4 regions of the Ruegeria sp. B11 genome follow, and region 4 is predicted to be linked to each of the others. Evidence: riboswitches for the same ligand, from Rfam matches in the RefSeq annotation. Region 4 holds a riboswitch; each other region holds the start of a gene.
The links. A riboswitch is a leader RNA that binds a small molecule or an ion and turns the genes downstream of it on or off. The one in region 4 is predicted to bind cobalamin.
Positions count from the first base shown of each region.

Region 1: another riboswitch for cobalamin. It lies ahead of ACR0I1_RS10705 (energy-coupling factor ABC transporter permease); the one in region 4 lies ahead of ACR0I1_RS07970 (hypothetical protein).
Region 2: another riboswitch for cobalamin. It lies ahead of ACR0I1_RS11890 (DUF1636 family protein); the one in region 4 lies ahead of ACR0I1_RS07970 (hypothetical protein).
Region 3: another riboswitch for cobalamin. It lies ahead of ACR0I1_RS08905 (DUF1636 family protein); the one in region 4 lies ahead of ACR0I1_RS07970 (hypothetical protein).

Region 1 is NZ_JBQFVO010000002.1:664,414-668,623, reverse strand. Features, by position in the region: gene ACR0I1_RS10715 (aminotransferase class V-fold PLP-dependent enzyme) at 1-925, opposite strand, end outside; gene ACR0I1_RS10710 (transglutaminase-like cysteine peptidase) at 1,183-1,422, shown strand; gene ACR0I1_RS10705 (energy-coupling factor ABC transporter permease) at 1,528-2,211, opposite strand; cobalamin riboswitch at 2,288-2,500, opposite strand; gene ACR0I1_RS10700 (L,D-transpeptidase) at 2,716-3,378, shown strand; gene ACR0I1_RS10695 (hypothetical protein) at 3,420-3,692, opposite strand; gene ACR0I1_RS10690 (heavy metal translocating P-type ATPase) at 3,879-4,210, shown strand, end outside.
Region 2 is NZ_JBQFVO010000003.1:23,988-28,197, reverse strand. Features, by position in the region: gene cobN (cobaltochelatase subunit CobN) at 1-257, opposite strand, end outside; gene cobW (cobalamin biosynthesis protein CobW) at 263-1,318, opposite strand; gene ACR0I1_RS11890 (DUF1636 family protein) at 1,315-1,695, opposite strand; cobalamin riboswitch at 1,781-1,987, opposite strand; gene ACR0I1_RS11885 (NAD(P)-dependent oxidoreductase) at 2,093-3,079, shown strand; gene ACR0I1_RS11880 (glycosyltransferase family 2 protein) at 3,194-4,201, shown strand; gene ACR0I1_RS11875 (class I SAM-dependent methyltransferase) at 4,194-4,210, shown strand, end outside.
Region 3 is NZ_JBQFVO010000002.1:237,590-241,799, reverse strand. Features, by position in the region: gene ACR0I1_RS08920 (FecCD family ABC transporter permease) at 1-148, opposite strand, end outside; gene ACR0I1_RS08915 (ABC transporter substrate-binding protein) at 150-1,097, opposite strand; gene ACR0I1_RS08910 (ABC transporter ATP-binding protein) at 1,116-1,901, opposite strand; gene ACR0I1_RS08905 (DUF1636 family protein) at 1,898-2,254, opposite strand; cobalamin riboswitch at 2,357-2,564, opposite strand; gene ACR0I1_RS08900 (catalase family protein) at 2,823-3,890, shown strand; gene ACR0I1_RS08895 (peroxidase family protein) at 3,909-4,210, shown strand, end outside.
Region 4 is NZ_JBQFVO010000002.1:50,088-54,297, reverse strand. Features, by position in the region: gene ACR0I1_RS07980 (DNA polymerase III subunit gamma/tau) at 1-573, opposite strand, end outside; gene ACR0I1_RS07975 (phosphatase domain-containing protein) at 746-1,246, shown strand; gene ACR0I1_RS07970 (hypothetical protein) at 1,251-1,658, opposite strand; cobalamin riboswitch at 1,750-1,969, opposite strand; gene ACR0I1_RS07965 (alpha/beta hydrolase family protein) at 2,092-2,949, shown strand; gene rsgA (ribosome small subunit-dependent GTPase A) at 2,986-4,014, opposite strand; RNA gene ffs (signal recognition particle sRNA small type) at 4,174-4,210, opposite strand, start outside.

The sequences.
Region 1 (4,210 bases), 610 kb from region 4:
TTTCCTGCTCATGGATCGCCTCTCCGGCAGCGACGAATTTTGCGCGCCGGTCGGTGGCGTCGCTGACCTGTGCGCCCAGCCATTCGAAATAGCTGATTACGTCAGACATTGTAGCGTAAGAGCCGGTATCACGCGTCCCCATTTCCCAATTGTCGGCGGGGCCGTCGATCAAGCTGTTATGTGGCAGCTTGGTCAGCCGGTCAGAAATCCAGGCCACCCCGTAACCATGGCGCGAGAACACCTTGTAAGGCGAGATCACATAGCCATCGACATCATAGGCGGTTAGGTCGATCCGGCCATGCGCGGCGTGCTGGATACCGTCGATTATGATGAAGCAATTGGGCGCAACGGCGCGGATCTCGGCAGCCACAGCCGCTACATCCACGCCCATACCGGTCACCGGCGAGGTGTGCACGATAGTCGCAACCTTTGTGTCCGGCGTTACCTGCGCCGCATAAGCATCTGCTGTGACGGTGCCTGTGGCGTCGTCATGGACCACCAGAACATGATCTTGCCCGGCCACCCCGGCCCAACGCGCGCAAGCGCTTCGGGTCGCGGGATGTTCCAGCGTTGTGCCAAGTACCCGACCGGTGGCGGTGCCCAGACAGGCGTTCATGATCAATCGAAACAGCAGCTCGGTCCCGCTTTCGCCGACAAAGAACTGGCCACCGGGGGCGTTCATGAACACGGCCATATCTTCTTTGGCCTTGTTGATTACCCGCACCAGTTCGTGACTTCCCGGGTTGTCGCGGCCCTGATTGTCAGGGATCGCAGCATAAGCCTGCGAGGTGCCCACAACCGAATTCAGCGTCAGCGCCCCACCCGCGTTTTCAAAGAAAATACGCGGTCCCTGCTGCGGGCAGTGGTCAACCTGCGCAAATCGGGCACGGATTTGTTCAAGCAATTCTGGAGTGATCTTGGTCATCGGGAACCATTCCTGCGAAAATGTCATTCTGGCAAGATATATGCGCCCTTTTGCAAAACTACTCACAAAAAAACTTGGGGCATTGTGGGTGGAAATTGAGACCATCGAGCCAAGAGAGCTCAGCCACAAGAACAATATGGTTCGCGAATTTCAATTTCGTCGGCCCGATCACACCCTCACGCATGCCTTCGCTCGGTTGCGAAACCGCTAGTCAGGCCGACGGTTTGTAACCTGAGCGTTGTTCTAGAGACATCGCTTTGCAAAAGAAGTTTGAACTAATGCAGAACGGCCTGGATCCTACGAAGCTACTTATTGCAACTGTCTTGGACACCAATCGCAGTGGCCATGCAGTTTTAGTTTATCGCTCGAGTGAAGGCGATTTGATTCTGGACAATGTCACCAACAGGATCAAATCTTGGAAGGAAACGAGGTATCTTTTCCTACGAATACAGGACCCAAATCACCCTGATCGTTGGGTACAGGTTTCTAGCGGCTAAAGACAATGTGGCGCGCCCTAGAGACGCGCCACAATAAAATTTTGGTCCTGCGACTACTGGTTGTTTCGCGGCAACCCAAGTTTAGGACACTGCTTCAAACTTTGGTCAAGCTTTCGCAGCGTTGTACAAACGCGGAGTCACCAGACCTGTACTGTTCAAACCGCGCATTGCCTTGGCTGCCGCAAGCACTGCCAGATCAGCAATCGGCTCAATGACGATTACCAGCATATAAGCGCCGCCAAAGGACAGAACCGACGCCATGGTTTCTGCGCCGAAACCCTGGCCGTAGAAGGCCCAGAACCCAACCCATGCGACTACTCCTCCCTGATACGTCGCACTTAGGGCAAGAGCTTGGCCATATTTGAGGTCAACATATGCTGTGCCGGGTGCGATGATGCGGCTGGCCAGTGCCTGTAGCGCAAATAGCGGCACCAGCAGAGTGGTCAGGTTGATGAAGTACTGCGGAAGATCGAACGGGGCAAAAAACACACCCTGAATCAGGAGACCAGCTGCCAATCCAAAAGCCGCGGGTGCAGCACCGAGAAGCAGAAACAGCGTCGACCCCAGGATGAAGTGGACTTCAGAGACACCAACCGGGAAATGCGGCAGGACTTCGAAGAAAAGGAAAACCCCAACGGTGGCGAGCACCGAGCGCATAACAAAAGATGCAGGTCCATTCGCACGCAATGTGGAAAACGTTTCTTTCGCTGCGTAAGTAGCCGCACCTGCGGCGGTAACATAGGAAAGCGCGATTTTGGCACCATTCACGATGCCCGGTTCGATATGCATGTTTTTTCTCCCTACCGCCTCACCCGGCGGCTTGTCAGGTTGAATCGACCGTAAGGCCGACAGGTTCAGTCTGGGCATAGCCCGGCGCTTTACGGCAGGTCTCCTGACTCGCGGGTGCTCGCTCCGCCAACCTTCCCGGTTCCATTACGAACCAGTGGTGTCTTGGCATCGCTCTCCGCTCACAGTTGCGGGGGCAGTTACGGAATTGGCGCCATTGAAAACACCGAACCGTATTCCCTTTTAATCCTTTTGGCTTCCGCCATCAGGAACCGAAAACAATTCACCGCTACAATGGCGGCTTCGCCTGTGTCAATTGTCTTTGCGACCTATTCCAATGTAAACTCGACCGAAGCAGGATTCACGCAACCGGTCACTTGATCGACAGGGTAAACCAAGCGTTACCTGAAACCTCTTGAAGCTCTAGCTGCTAGAGGCTTTAAGAATCGGATTAATTCGCGATAGTGCGATCCAAATACGTTAAACTTGTGAACCAGGACGAGACCTATGCTTACAAGGCGCCATTTCATTCAATCCACCACAGCGCTGTTCTCGGCGTCTGCGGCCAGTCCATTGATCGCCAAAACCTGGCCAACCGCATCGCAGAAGACCTATTGGGACAGTCAGGTCACGCCAATTGGTTACGATCCAATGACCTCAAATCCGTGGGGTGTTCATGACCGTTTTTTACCAAGACGCGTCGCGGCAAATGATGGTTTGGTTCCAGGTGACATCCATGTGGATGCCGTCGCGCGCTATCTCTATCATATCGAAGAAGGCGGGACCGCAATGCGCTATGGCGTAGCGATCGCGCGCGGGAACCTTTACGAGCCCGGCACCTATGTTATCCGCCGAAAGGTCGAATGGCCACACTGGACACCAACCGCTTCAATGATCGAGCGCAACCCCGAATACGCGGAATTCCGGAATGGCATGGAGCCCGGGCCGAATAATGCTCTCGGCTCTCGTGCCCTTTATCTATACGTTGGAGACCGAGACACATATCTCAGAATTCACGGCACGCCTGAGCCAAGAAGCATCGGCGGTCGCGCAAGTTCTGGATGTGTGCGAATGATCATGGCTCATATCAATGACCTCTACCCAAACGTGAAAACCGGCTCGACCGCTTTCCTATACTCTGCCGAAGATAGCGTCACAGCCCGCTCATGAATATTGGGCAGCGTACAAGGACGTCGCTGCCCTCATTTCGATCAGGCGTCGCGCGCAATGCAGATCGGAGCGCCATTCGTCGCGCGCAATGGTACCAATGTCGTCTCGACGGGTCCGCTGTGCTCATACCAAAAGCAATTATCTTCTGGCAAAAGGCGTGCCGTGGTCAAATCCTGCGCCGGCCCTGCCAGCGCTACGACCGAATCTGGCACGTTGCCTGGTTCAAGTGCCTTGCTTTTGGCTCCGGTGAACTGGGCTGAGCAACCAGCCGTAATCGAGACTAACGTGATGGTAATTGCGATCCGTTTCTGCATTGATCTGTTCCAAATTTTTTGCGTCATCTGCAATTAGATTGCATCCACACGGCCGGCCCGCAAGACGAAATGAACTAACAATATCGCAGGCAAAGAACCCGGATGAAAAAAATATAAAAGGTATTGAAGCTCTAGTTACTGTAGGAACTATTTACAAAGGACCATAGAGATTCTTGAGGTCCAATCATGTCATCCGATACCCATAGCCACGACCATGGCCACGAAAACAAACATGGTCACCACGCATGCGGTAGTGGCGGGTGTGGCGACATCGCCCCCGCCGGTCCAATTCCTGAAGGTGGTAGAAGCTTTCAGGTCTCTGGCCTTGATTGCGCCGAAGAGGTGGCGATCCTGAACCGTGTCGTCGGCCCGAAAGCAGGTGGTGAAGAGCATCTCGCATTTGATGTGATCAACGGTCGGATGACGCTTCTTGAAAGTGCTTCCAAGTTATCTGACGAAGATGTCATGCTGCTGGTTGCGAGTACTGGTATGACCGCCAAACCATGGGATGACGGAAA
Region 2 (4,210 bases), on a different contig from region 4:
AGGATGCCCTTTGCGCCCTCCAGTGTCTGCTCGACATATGTGTCGACTGAGAGGGGATGCTTCAGCGCCGTCAGATTGGCCAGCCGCATCGTTGGCATGCGTCCTTCAGGCCCACTTCCACGATGCCATCCCGCCGCGAAAGCGCCAAGGTCACTGTCGGAAAAGGACAGCACCACAAGGTCCGCCGGGCTCTGACCCAGATCGGTCGGGGTCTCGGTTTCTTCGAGCCCATGGCTTTCGCGGAAGACGACGTGCATAAGTCTTACTCGGCAGCCTCGGTTACACCCACAAGGATATCGCGGATCTCGGCCTCTTTGATATCGTCATGCTCGGCAATGACCACAATGCGCGAGCGACGGTCTTCGCCGGACTCCCACGGGCGGTCATATTGGTGACGCACGCGCGCACCGACGGCCTGAACCAGTAGGCGCATGGGCTTGCCCTGAACGGCGGCATAGCCTTTGACGCGCAGGATATTCAACTCGTTGGCCAATCGTTCAATCTTGGCGACCAGATCAATCGGATCGATTTGCTCGGGCAGTTCAACGATGATGCTTTCGAAATCGTCATGCTCGTGATCGTGATGGCCGTCGTGATGGCTGGGACGCGCGTCCATGTCATCCTCGGCCGCGGCTTCTAGACCCAGCACGACGCGGACGTCCACGGCACCCTCGGCCACTTCGACCACGGGCATGGGGCGGGGCGCTTCGGCGGCGATGATCTCTTTCGCTTTCGCAACGCCTTCCGGGCCAGCCAGATCGGGCTTGGTCAGCAGAATGATGTCGGCGCAGGAAATCTGATCCTCGAACACCTCGGACAAGGGAGTTTCATGATCAATCGAGTCATCTGCCATGCGTTGCGCATCCACCGCCTCGACATTCGGAGCGAACCGACCAGCGGCCACGGCCTCGGCATCGGCCAGAGCAATCACGCCATCGACGGTGATTTTCGAGCGGATATCGGGCCAGTCGAACGCCTTTAGCAGCGGTTTTGGCAGGGCAAGACCGGAGGTTTCGATCAGGATGTGATCGGGGCGCGGCTCTAGTGCCATCAGGGCTTCGATGGTCGGGATGAAGTCATCGGCGACGGTGCAGCAGATGCAGCCATTGGCCAGTTCCATGATGTTTTCCGCGGGGCAATCAGGAATGGCGCAGGATTTCAGGATATCGCCATCGACGCCGACATCACCGAATTCATTGACGACCACCGCCAGACGCTTGCCCTGCGGGTTCTGCATCAGGTGACGTACCAGAGTGGTTTTGCCCGAGCCCAAAAAGCCGGTGATCACAGTGACGGGGAGTTTCTCAAGGTTGCTCATTTCAGGGCTCCAATCGGGGGAATGCGGGCCGCACAGTTTTTGCGGAAATGTTCGGGACGTTCGCGCCATTTGACCAATCCGTCCTCGGTGGCGAGGTATTTGGCTGCGCCTTCGACGATGGTTTCAACATGGTCGATCTCGTTCAGATGCTCATACACGAAAGTCCAGCGATCCGGTCCTCCGCGTAGCACGATCGAGCAGCCTTCATCGCAATTCGACAGGCATTCCACAGCTTTCAAGGTAATGCCTTCGGGCAGGCCCGCCTGTTCAAGCGCCTTGTGCAGCAACGTGCCGGGGCGCTGGGCGTCATCCTCGACAGGCAGCCCGCGACGGCAGGTAGTGCAAACCAGCAGTTCGACCGGTGCGGTCTCGGTCATGTCTCTCATCCCCCCAAATCCTCTTCGTGGGGGACGGGGTTTCATGCGGGCCGATCACAGCCCCACACCGGAACACCCCGTCCGGTTTCATCTTCGGGCGTTGGCAGGTCTCCCGGCTTGCGGATGTCAGAGGAGGCCTCTGTCGGATGTCCCGCCTTCCCGGCCATACTGCCAGTGGCTTTGGGCACCCTCTCCGGTCACGGTCGCGGGGGCGGCTGCGTTTGACGGCAAAAACCGCTGACGCATTCCCTTTTCATCTGCTCTCGCAGACACCAACGAAAGGGACATGCGGCAGGGCAGGGTTGCTTGTCAAGCGAGTCGCGCCGATCCGTGAAAAAGCGGATAAAAAGCGACCTGTCGGGGTCGCTGGGCGGCATGATACTTCTGCAACGACGTGCTGGCATGGCAGCAAGATGCGAACAGGAGGATACCGCGCATGAAAGTAGGGTTTATCGGGCTGGGGAATGTAGGGGGCAAGCTATCTGGATCGCTGCTACGAAACGGTATCGATCTGACGGTTCATGACCTGAACCCGGATCTGGTGACCGAATTCGTCGCCAAGGGTGCCAAAGCCGCCAAAAGCCCGGCGCAACTGATGCGCGATTGCGATGCTGTTATAACCTGTTTGCCTTCTCCTGCGGCCTCGGATGCGGTGATGCAGGAAATGTTGCCAGAGGTCGGCCCTGGCAAAATCTGGATGGAAATGTCGACCACTGACGAAGCCGAAGTCAAACGCCTTGGCGCAATGGTCATCGAACGAGGCGGCGCAGCGGTGGATTGCCCGGTTTCGGGCGGATGTCACCGGGCAGCGACGGGTAATATCTCGATCTTCGCAGGCTGTGATCGTGAGACTTTTGAACGTATCCTGCCATTCCTGACCACCATGGGGCGGCGCATTCTGCACACGGGCGATCTGGGCTCGGCCTCTGTTCTGAAGGTGTTGACCAATTATCTGGCTACCGCCAACCTGATCACCTGCGCCGAGGCATTGGTGACAGCCAAGGCCGCCGGCATGGACCTTGGAACCACCTATGAGGCGATTAAGATATCGTCAGGCACATCCTTCGTGCACGAGACCGAAAGTCAGGTCATCCTGAACGGCTCGCGCGATATTTCCTTCACCATGGACCTGGTGAAAAAAGATATCGGTCTGTTTCAGGAGGTCGCCGACCGTGCCGGAGTTCCTCTTGAGATAAACCCATTGATGATCAAGATTTTCGAAGATGGCATCGCGCGATATGGTGAACGTGAATTGTCCCCGAACATCATCAGGCGGCTAGAGGACGCGACCGGACTGGAGATCCAGGCGCCAGGGTTCCCAACCGAGATGCTGGACGACGAGCCAGAAGAACCGGGTTATGAGGTGATCCCACAGAATCGGTAGATAGATTAATCGGCAAGCATTGCGGCTGTCTGGCGACCTGGTTGGACAAAATTCTGGTGCTATTCTAAATAGGTCGACAGGAGTCCGACACCGGCACAGGCAAGAGAACAACTTATGACGAATGAGACCTTTCTCATCGTAACAACGATGAAAAACGAAGGGCCTTTCATGATCGATTGGGTGGCCTACAACCACGCAATCGGTTTTGATGACATTCTGATTTATACCAATGATTGCGCTGATGGTACCGATGCCATGGGTGACCGGTTGCAAGTGCTTGGCTGGGCTCACCACCAACGAAACAGACTGGGTCCGCGCGCTGCGCCTCAGGTTCGTGCATTTTCGCTTGCGCGGAATCACCCAAGCTATCTGTCTTCGGATTGGATTCTCAGTTTGGATGTGGACGAGTATATCAATATCCGTTTGCCCAATAGTGATATAAGAAGCCTCGTTGAGGCCAGCGGCGTGGCGGACGCGATCTCGATCTGCTGGCGCATGTTCGGAAACGCAGGTCAGAACGATTTCGTTGATCGACCTGTACCTGAGACTTTCTTTCTGGCCGCCACGGAAGACGGCTATCCGCATCACCGGACCAAAGGGTTCAAAACGCTGTTCCGCAACAATGGGAAATTCAGCCGTTTTCGCGCCCATCGTCCCAGGATCAATCCAGAAGATGCACCGAACCCTGACGCACCATACGAAGGGGTGTTGTGGCGGGATTCGGGCGGGAACCTCTACCCAGCAGACCAAGTGAAATGGAAAGCATGGCGTGGTTTCAGCCATGAATTCGCGCGCATTCATCATTATGCTGTGCGCAGCACTGATAGCTTTTTGGTCAAGCGCGACCGTGGGCGCACCAATCATGTGGGGCAGGATCAAGGGCTCAAATACTGGCTCATGATGAACCACAATGATGTTGAGGATCGCTCAATTCTGGAACACATGCCGGCTATGCACGACATCAAATCTGAGATGATGGCAGATCCGCAATTGGCAGACCTCCATCACCAAGCATGTGAGTGGCACAGGTCGAAAGCCGAAGAATTGAGAGCCAGACCGGACTGGGTTGATCTGGTTGAAGCGTTGCAAAATTCCTCTACCGGAGAAGACGTCTATGGGTGAAGCTGTATC
Region 3 (4,210 bases), 190 kb from region 4:
TCTCTCCGTCCTGCAACCCGGTACCGTGCAAGATCGCGGTGAAGGTGTCGGACAAAGGAATCGAGGTTGTGCCGTAGATCGTGGAAATCAGCAAAAGGGCGGTCAGAACGACCGCCCCCAGCAACAACGTCAGGCCCAGTCGGCCCATATTAGCTCTGACCCGGATGCATCGCGCGCGCCATCTTCGAGATCGCTTCGATATTTGCCGGTCCGGGCGTCAGCTCTTCGTAGCGCAATCCGATCCAGCGTTCGTTCTTGACGGCATCAGTCTGCGACATGACGGGATGTTCCTGCAGGAACTTGAAAGTGTCCTCGGCGCCATTGCCGGTCTGATAATCCAACAAAACCAGGAATTCCGGGTTCGATGCGGCAACGGCCTCCCACGAAGTGCGGCCCCAGCTCGTGTCCATGTCATGAGTGACGTTTTCACCACCGGCGGCTGTGATCATCGCATCGGGAATCGCGAATTTACCGGCGGTAAACGGAGCATCTGCAGGACCATCCAGAAGAAAGACGCGGGGCTTGGGCAGTTCAGCAGTCTTGGCTTCGATCGCTGCCAGCTGCTCTTTCCAGCCCGAGACCAGAGCTTCGGCCTTGTCTTCGACTTGCATCACCTTGCCCAAGCGCAACACATCGCCAAACAGAAGATCCATGCTGGCTTCGGGGCGATCCTTGTCCAGATGGACACAGCTTTCCGTTAGAACCAAGGTCTTGATTCCGAACGGTTCCAATGTATCTGGGGTCACATCACCACCCGGCTTCATGCCATAGTACCAACCGGCAAAGAACAGGTCGGGTTCAACCGCCACCAAGTTTTCGACGGTCGGATATTTCGGCGCAAGCTCGGGGATGTCGCCGCGCAGGGCATCAAAATCAGGGCTGGTCTTGTACCAGCCGGTGATGCCGGTCAGGCCGACGATCTTGTCCTGCAGACCCAATGCAAAGGCCATATCGGTCATGTTCATGTCATGCACAACCAGGCGCTCGGGCGCGGTATCAAAAACCAGCGGTTCGCCGCAGTTGTCTACGGTGACTTCTTGCGCAGCAGCACCGCTTGCCATGGCGGTGGCCAACGCCACGGGCCAGATGTATTTCATCTCAGTGTGTTCCTTCGACTAAGTTGAGATTGTGGTTCTTCGAATATCAAGCGCCGGGATCACGCGGCCTTCGTGGAGAAAGCAGAGGAAATCAACGCCAAAAGTTTCGCGGACTCTTTCGGGTGTCAGCACCTTGTCCACCGATCCAAACTCGATCATGCGGGTCGATTTCATCAGCGCCACGTGTGTGGCGAATTCGGGGATCATGACCAGATCGTGTACGATCATGACCACGGTGATCCCAAGCTCGGCGACCAAAGACAGCATCCGCCCTTTTGCATCAGGATCCAGATGGTTGGTCGGTTCGTCCAGAAACAGCAACGAAGGGTTCTGCGCCAAAGCGCGCGCGATATGGGCACGCTGACGTTCGCCTCCGGACAGTTGGGCCATGCGCTTGTCCGCGAGATTGGCGAGACCGGTCAGGTCTAAAATCCGGTCCAGCTCTTGCGCGTGGCCTTCGGCAGATCGGTCCGCACGGATGGGTATTTGCCCCAGCGCAACATAATCGCGTAACGCCAAGCGTCCATCGGGCAGTTCCTGCTGACCTACCACTGCAATCATGCGCGCACGCTCTTTGGCGGAGAGCTGTTTCAGACTGCGTCCTTTGATCCGAACATCGCCAAGTGCCAGCGGCTCAGCGCCGCACAACAGATTGAGAAGCGTCGTTTTCCCCGCCCCGTTCGGGCCGGCGATGGCTAGAATGGAACCCTCGTCCAACTCGAACGAGACGCCCTGCAACAGGACATCTCCGTTAAGGGCATAATACTCAAGGTTTTCGGCAATCAGAAAGGGTGGCAACGTCATTGCGATGCCCCCTGTTCGATCCGCGGCATGCGCGAGAGGGTTTTATTGAACAACGCCTGCGGGCGATCCTTGGCATTTGTCCAGCCATCCGGGCTTTCACGATACTGGGCTGCAAACTCAGCCAGCGCCTGCACCTCATCCGCGGTCTGAATGCCACCAAAAAGGTATTGCGCCTTTCCTACGGCCTGGAACCCAACCGTTCTGGGACTATCGCAGCCTGCCATGCAAGACGACGCGCGGATCGCAAAGCCGCGAGGTAATTTCCCAGTCAACGCATCGCAAATTTCATCGAGGCGCAGCCCTTCAGTGCAGCTTTTGCAGACTAGAATGAAATGATCAGGCGTATCTGGCATGGTCCACTCCACTTGTTTCCAAGCGCATGCGGAAGCTGCCGACAATGTAAACACGCGATTGACGCGCCATCAAAGCCTCCTTCCAGGACGCCCCGCCCCGGGTTGGTTAAACATCTGATGGCAGGTCTCCTGACTTGCGGGTCCGCGCTCGGCCAACCTTCCCGATCCTGTGGACCAGTGGCTGTTTGGCCTTGCTCACCGCTTACAGTTGCGGGGGCAGTTACGGAATTGGCACCTTTTGGCAAACCTCACCGTATTCCCTTTTCATCCCGCGGCAACACCACCGGGAACCATCAATCGATTGAGTGCCCGAGAACACCGGACACGTCAATGATAAAGTCGAAGGCGCCCAACTCTGGTCGAGGATCGAGCGCCGGCAACCACGTGTCCGAAGCACCAACCGAATAGCTTGGGCTGCGCGCCGAATTTGTCTGGCCACGGCTGTCCATAGTTGGTGTGTTTGGAAATTAGACAATCTGAGGTAAGCTGAACAAATTTAGAGGTTTAGCTTTGTCAGCGCCTTACCCCTGATTGATCATTGCCTGGGTTTATCCAAGGAGACGGTTCTTTGACGCATGTTTCGCAAAACGCATTGCCGCCGGATATTGTTGATGATGTCATTGACCACAATCTCGAGGCCGTTGCACGGTGGAAAGGCCATCGCTTAAGGGCTCAGCATGGGCGCAGTCACGGGTGTGTGGCTGCAACATTCACCGTCAGAAACGATCTACCAGAACAGTTCCGTCACGGCCTGTTTGAACAGCCCGCTGCCTATTCAGCCGCACTTCGCTTTTCCAACGGCGCGCATCTGGATGACCGGAAATCGGATGCCCACGGGATGGCGATCAAGCTTTTTGACGTGCCAGGCCCCAAGCTGATCGACGCCGAGGCACTTGCGCATCTGGGGACCACACAACTCAGCGACGAGTTCGATTTCGTATTGGTCGATCAGGATGTGTTTCCCAGCTACGTCCCCGATGAATATGAGCGATTGGGCAGGCTTGTCGCCACATTACAAGCGGTCCAGCACGCGATCAAAGGGCGACGAAAATGGAGCCTTAGGTTGATCACCAAAGGGCTGCGCGCAGGATTTCGCGCCTTCCTCACTCGTGAAGGCAAGCGTCAGTTTCGCGTCGCGAGTGATTTTGCCTCGAACTATATGCACTCGCCTTTTGAGGTCCATTTCTGGTCGACAACACCGTATCGGCTGGGCCCCGATCTAACGGTCAGATACTTGGCCCGCAGCGCGAAACCAAAAATTCCGGCACATCCGGTAGACGACCCAGATGGGATCGGGCAGTGTTTGCGGCAAGACGTGGCCGATGGAGATAATCACTTCGAGGTGTGTGTGATTGAGCCCCCGCGCCCGGCCGACGAATTCGATGTGCTCGACAATCGCATCCGGTGGGCATGCGATCCGCAACCAGATGCACCTCTTGATCCGTACCATCATACCGTCACGCCCGTGGCGGATATCACGATTCCCAAAGGTGCAGAATTTGATCCGCAGAATGGAGACGCGATGAGCTTCTCGCCCTGGCGTGTCACGGCAGATCACGAACCTTTAGGACCGATTAATGCGATCCGGCTCAGAACCTATCTGAGCTTGGCCCGCGCCCGGTTCCCGAATCGATGACCAAACGGAGATGTATTGATGCTGGACGTTGATGATCTGATCAAACTCGGATTCAAGATCTCCCCACCCGTTACGAGCTATTTAGCCGCGATCAGGCTTGCAAACGCCGCGAAGATCCACCGACCGCGGCCCTATACGATGGGCGCAGACTACACGACATGGCCCGGCGTGTTTTCCCATCGCTGGATCGGTCGGCATACAACGCCAGAAGACCTCTCACCCATCCTGCCGTCGGAAAGCGAAGTTGCTGATCTCTTTCGCCGACGGACACAAATGGATGGCAGCCCGCTTACCTTGATGTGCCCGCAAGGATCGACACT
Region 4 (4,210 bases):
CGGCTCGATCCGGCGCAGATCAAAGCGCTGGCAACGGGACAGGACGGTCACCGGGACCTTGCGAATCTCGGTGGTGGCAAAGATGAACTTCACGTGTTCGGGGGGTTCTTCCAGCGTCTTGAGCAGCGCGTTGAAAGCGCTGGTCGACAGCATGTGAACCTCGTCGATGATATAGATCTTGTAGCGCGCGGACGCAGCGCGATAGCGGACGCTGTCGATGATCTCGCGGATGTCATTGACACCGGTGCGGCTGGCGGCGTCCATCTCCATCACATCGACATGGCGGCCCTCCATGATGGCTACGCAGTGTTCACATTGACCGCAGGGTTCGGTGGTAGGGCCGCCGCTGCCATCGGGACCGATGCAGTTCATACCCTTGGCTATGATCCGAGCGGTCGTCGTCTTGCCGGTACCGCGGATGCCGGTCATGATGAAGGCCTGCGCGATCCGGTCCGCCTCGAAGGCGTTTTTCAGAGTGCGCACCATGGCGTCCTGACCGACTAGATCGGCAAAGGTTTCGGGGCGGTATTTGCGGGCAAGAACCTGGTAGGCGGGGCTGGGCGTCTCGGTCATGTCTGCTCTGTCGGATTCGCGTTACGCCGCAGCGTAGAGGCCCCCGCCGCCCGCGTCCACAGCCGGCCGGGACGATTTTCATTTTGGAATGCGTGGGTATGCGGCTAAAATCCACTCTATTCTATTTACTGGACCAGTATGTTGTTGGGTGAAGTTTGTTTGGGGGGAGATTATGTCGCAACTGGTGGTTTATGCGTTGCAGGTTGGCGGAGGCACCTTGGCCTTGTCATCGATGCCCGGGCGCGGAGGCACTTATACCGAAGACCTCGATCTTATCGCAGACTGGAAGCCGGGACTTGTGATCTCGATGACGACTGAGGTCGAGATGATTCAGGATGGTGCGCGGAATTTTGGCGCTGATATTCAGGGGCGTGCCAGCAGATGGGTGCATTTGCCGATCGAAGATTTTGGCACGCCACCCAAAGAGATTTTGGACCGCTGGCCCCGCGTTGGCGCGACTGCCCGTCAGGCGTTGTCAGGTGGTGGCCGTGTGCTAGTGCATTGCCGTGGTGGCTGTGGCCGATCCGGGATGGTGGTTCTGCGTCTGATGGTTGAATGCGGTGAACGGCCTGAGGCGGCATTGAAGCGATTGCGTACGGTGCGTCCTTGCGCAGTCGAGACAAATGCCCAGATGCTTTGGGCCGTTGAACCGGCCCGTGTTCAAGCCGTTTGACGGCTTAGACACCAACATGTGGCGAGATTTCGCCACCGTTGTGCTGCACCAGAAGCGAAGCCTCAAGCATGGCGCAAGGAGGATTCCTTAGCAGGTCTGCGGGTAGGCTGCGGTACTCGGTTCCGAACATCATGTCTGCGTAGTCATCCAGCCGGCCGGTATCGATTTCAGGATCGGTTCCGCAGAATACACGTATCTGGTCGCATTGGGCGCGAAAGCGGGCGGTACATCCCTCTGGGCAGTGCGACAGGTCAATACTGCCTTCAATCTCAAACCCAGATTTTGTGACCGGTTTTGTGGTGGACATGGCCTGCGTCAGAGCCCGCGCCATTTGCGCCAGTGCGGGGCAGGTTGCCCCAGTACGTTGGCACACGGTCGCCGCGAATTCGTGCGTTTTAGTCTTCCAGATCATCAATGCGCCCTCCGCGCGCAGGGCGAGGGCGTGGCACAGGTTGGTCGGTGCAGAGCACGATCAAACCCGTCCCGGACACCCCGCCCGAGTTTCGGTTCTACATCTGATGGCAGGTCTCCTGACTTGCGGGTCATCGCTTTGCCGACCTTCCCAGCCTTCAAGGCCAGTGGTATCTCGGCATTGCTCTCCGCTTACAGTTGCGGGGGCAGTCTCGGACTAGGTTCTTTCCGGTTTTCTCCGTGCAGAACCGCACCGTGTTCCCTTTTCATCCCGGCCCGATTGGGCGCGAGAACCATCGCGACATGGCTATCGGCTGCGCCGTGCCCGAGTCAAGAAGATTGCGTCAGGCAAGTGACGTACGGTCCAGCCACGTCAACCTTGACTTGAGGCGCTTCGGGTGAACTGATCAGTTCAGTCGGTATTGGAGGGCACCATGTTGGACACGCAGCAGGCGGTTGTGACCGAGGATTTTCAGATCCCGTCCGACCCGGCAATGTTGTCGGCGCGGCTTTACCGTCCGGTTGCCGACCCCGAAAAGGTGGTCGTCATAAACGGTGCGACTGGGGTGCCGAGGGATTACTATCAGCACTTCGCCCGATGGCTCGCCGAAGAACAGGGCATGGCCTGCCTGACCTATGACTACCGGGATTTTGGTCACTCTTTGGTGGGTTCGCAAAAGCGGTCAAATGTCACCATGGCCGATTGGGCGTTGATCGACATTCCAGCCGCCCGGGCCGAGATGCGCCGACGGTTTCCACAGGCCAAGCTATGGAGCATCGGTCATTCCTTGGGCGGAATGTTTGGCCCGATCCAACCCGATATCGATCAGATCGACAGGATGATCTGTGTCTGTTCGGGTCTGGTAACGCTGGCGGATCACCCTTGGCCTTATCGCGCTTTGGCGGCGTTGTTCTGGTATGGTCACGCGCCGCTGGTGGTCAAGGCGCTTGGCTACCTGCCCGGACGGTTGGTCGGGTTTGGATCGGACCTGCCTGCCCAAGTCTATTGGCAATGGCGCAAATGGTGCACCGCCCCCAAAAGCTATGTGCCAGAGATCGGCACGACACTGCCCGCCGCCCGCTGGAAAGACTTGGGCAAACGTGTCGATCTGTTTACCTTCGCAGATGATGAAATGGTGCCGCCGGATGCTGTCTGGCGTCTTGCCGATCTCTATGGACCCAAAGCCGGGCGCCATCTGCTTGCACCAAGCGAATTAGGAGTGTCCAAGATCGGCCATATCGGTGCATTCGCAAGACGGAATGCGGCAGTCTGGCCTAGACTGATCGCCTGATAGCGCTGGGCACCGGTAGGTCGGTGCCCAGCTTCGTTATAGCCCTTTACGGGATTTTTTCTCGTGCATCACGCTGCGCACCATCTTGCCGAACGCCTTGTCGCGGGCGCGGGCCTGCGCCACCGAAGCGGAATTGTGTTGGTCTTCGCGCCGCAGCTTGCGCCAGCGGTCCAGCCGCGCGGGATCAAGCGTACCAGCGTCGATTGCCGCCTGCACCGCACATCCGGGCTCGGTCTCGTGCTGACAATCCGAGAAGCGGCAATTCAGGCTGAGGTCTGAGATGTCCGAGAACACCTCATCCAACCCCTCTTGCGCATCTAGCAGACGTAACGCGCGCATGCCGGGCGTATCGATCAGCCAGCCGCCATTGCGCATGCGATGCAAGGCGCGTGAGGTTGTTGTGTGCCTGCCGCGCGCATCGTCTTCGCGAATACCTGCGGTGGCCTGATCCTGCCCCGTCATCCCGTTGGCGAGCGTCGTTTTCCCAACGCCGGATGATCCAAGCAAGGCGCTGGTTTGTCCTTTCGGACACCACGACAGAACTTGTTCGAGATCGCCGTGATCCAGCGCGTTGACCGCAAGTACCGTCAGAAACGGGGCGAGCGATTGGGCTTGATCTACATAAAGGCTCGGATCATCGCACATGTCCGATTTGGTCAGAACGACCACCGGATAGCAGCCTGCCTGATGTGCCAGCGCAAGATACCGCTCCAATCGTGGCATATTGAAATCGGCGTTGCAGGAACTAACGATGAACAGCACATCAACATTTGCAGCAATCAGCTGCGCCGCTGCCCCTGTACCTGCGGCCCGGCGCTGCAGCAGGCTGCGCCGGTCCAGCACTCGGCGTATGCGTTTGTTTTCATCCGCCAGAACCCAATCCCCAACGGCATATGCGCCGGTTGATTGATCCAGAGATAACAAAGGCGATTCACCTTCAGGGCTCAGCCCGATCAGTCGATCCCGGTGTACGGCCGAGATGCGATACGGTAGAAGTGACGGATCAGCCGCATGCTGAGCCGCGAAATGAGAGGACCATCCGAGGTCCGATAAGGAAAGTAACATTGGTCTGCCTGTGATCAGAAACAGCAATCCCGCCGGATGGCAATCGCGCATCCGCTGGTGATGTGTTCAGGCAGTCAGTTGATCGGAAAGGATCAGAACCGGTCTGCCCGAAGGGAATTTGCTACAATCATAAACGCCCTCCTGCGGCTGATGGGTTCTAAGTGAGAGGTTGGACATCGACCCAAGCGGGGCTCGT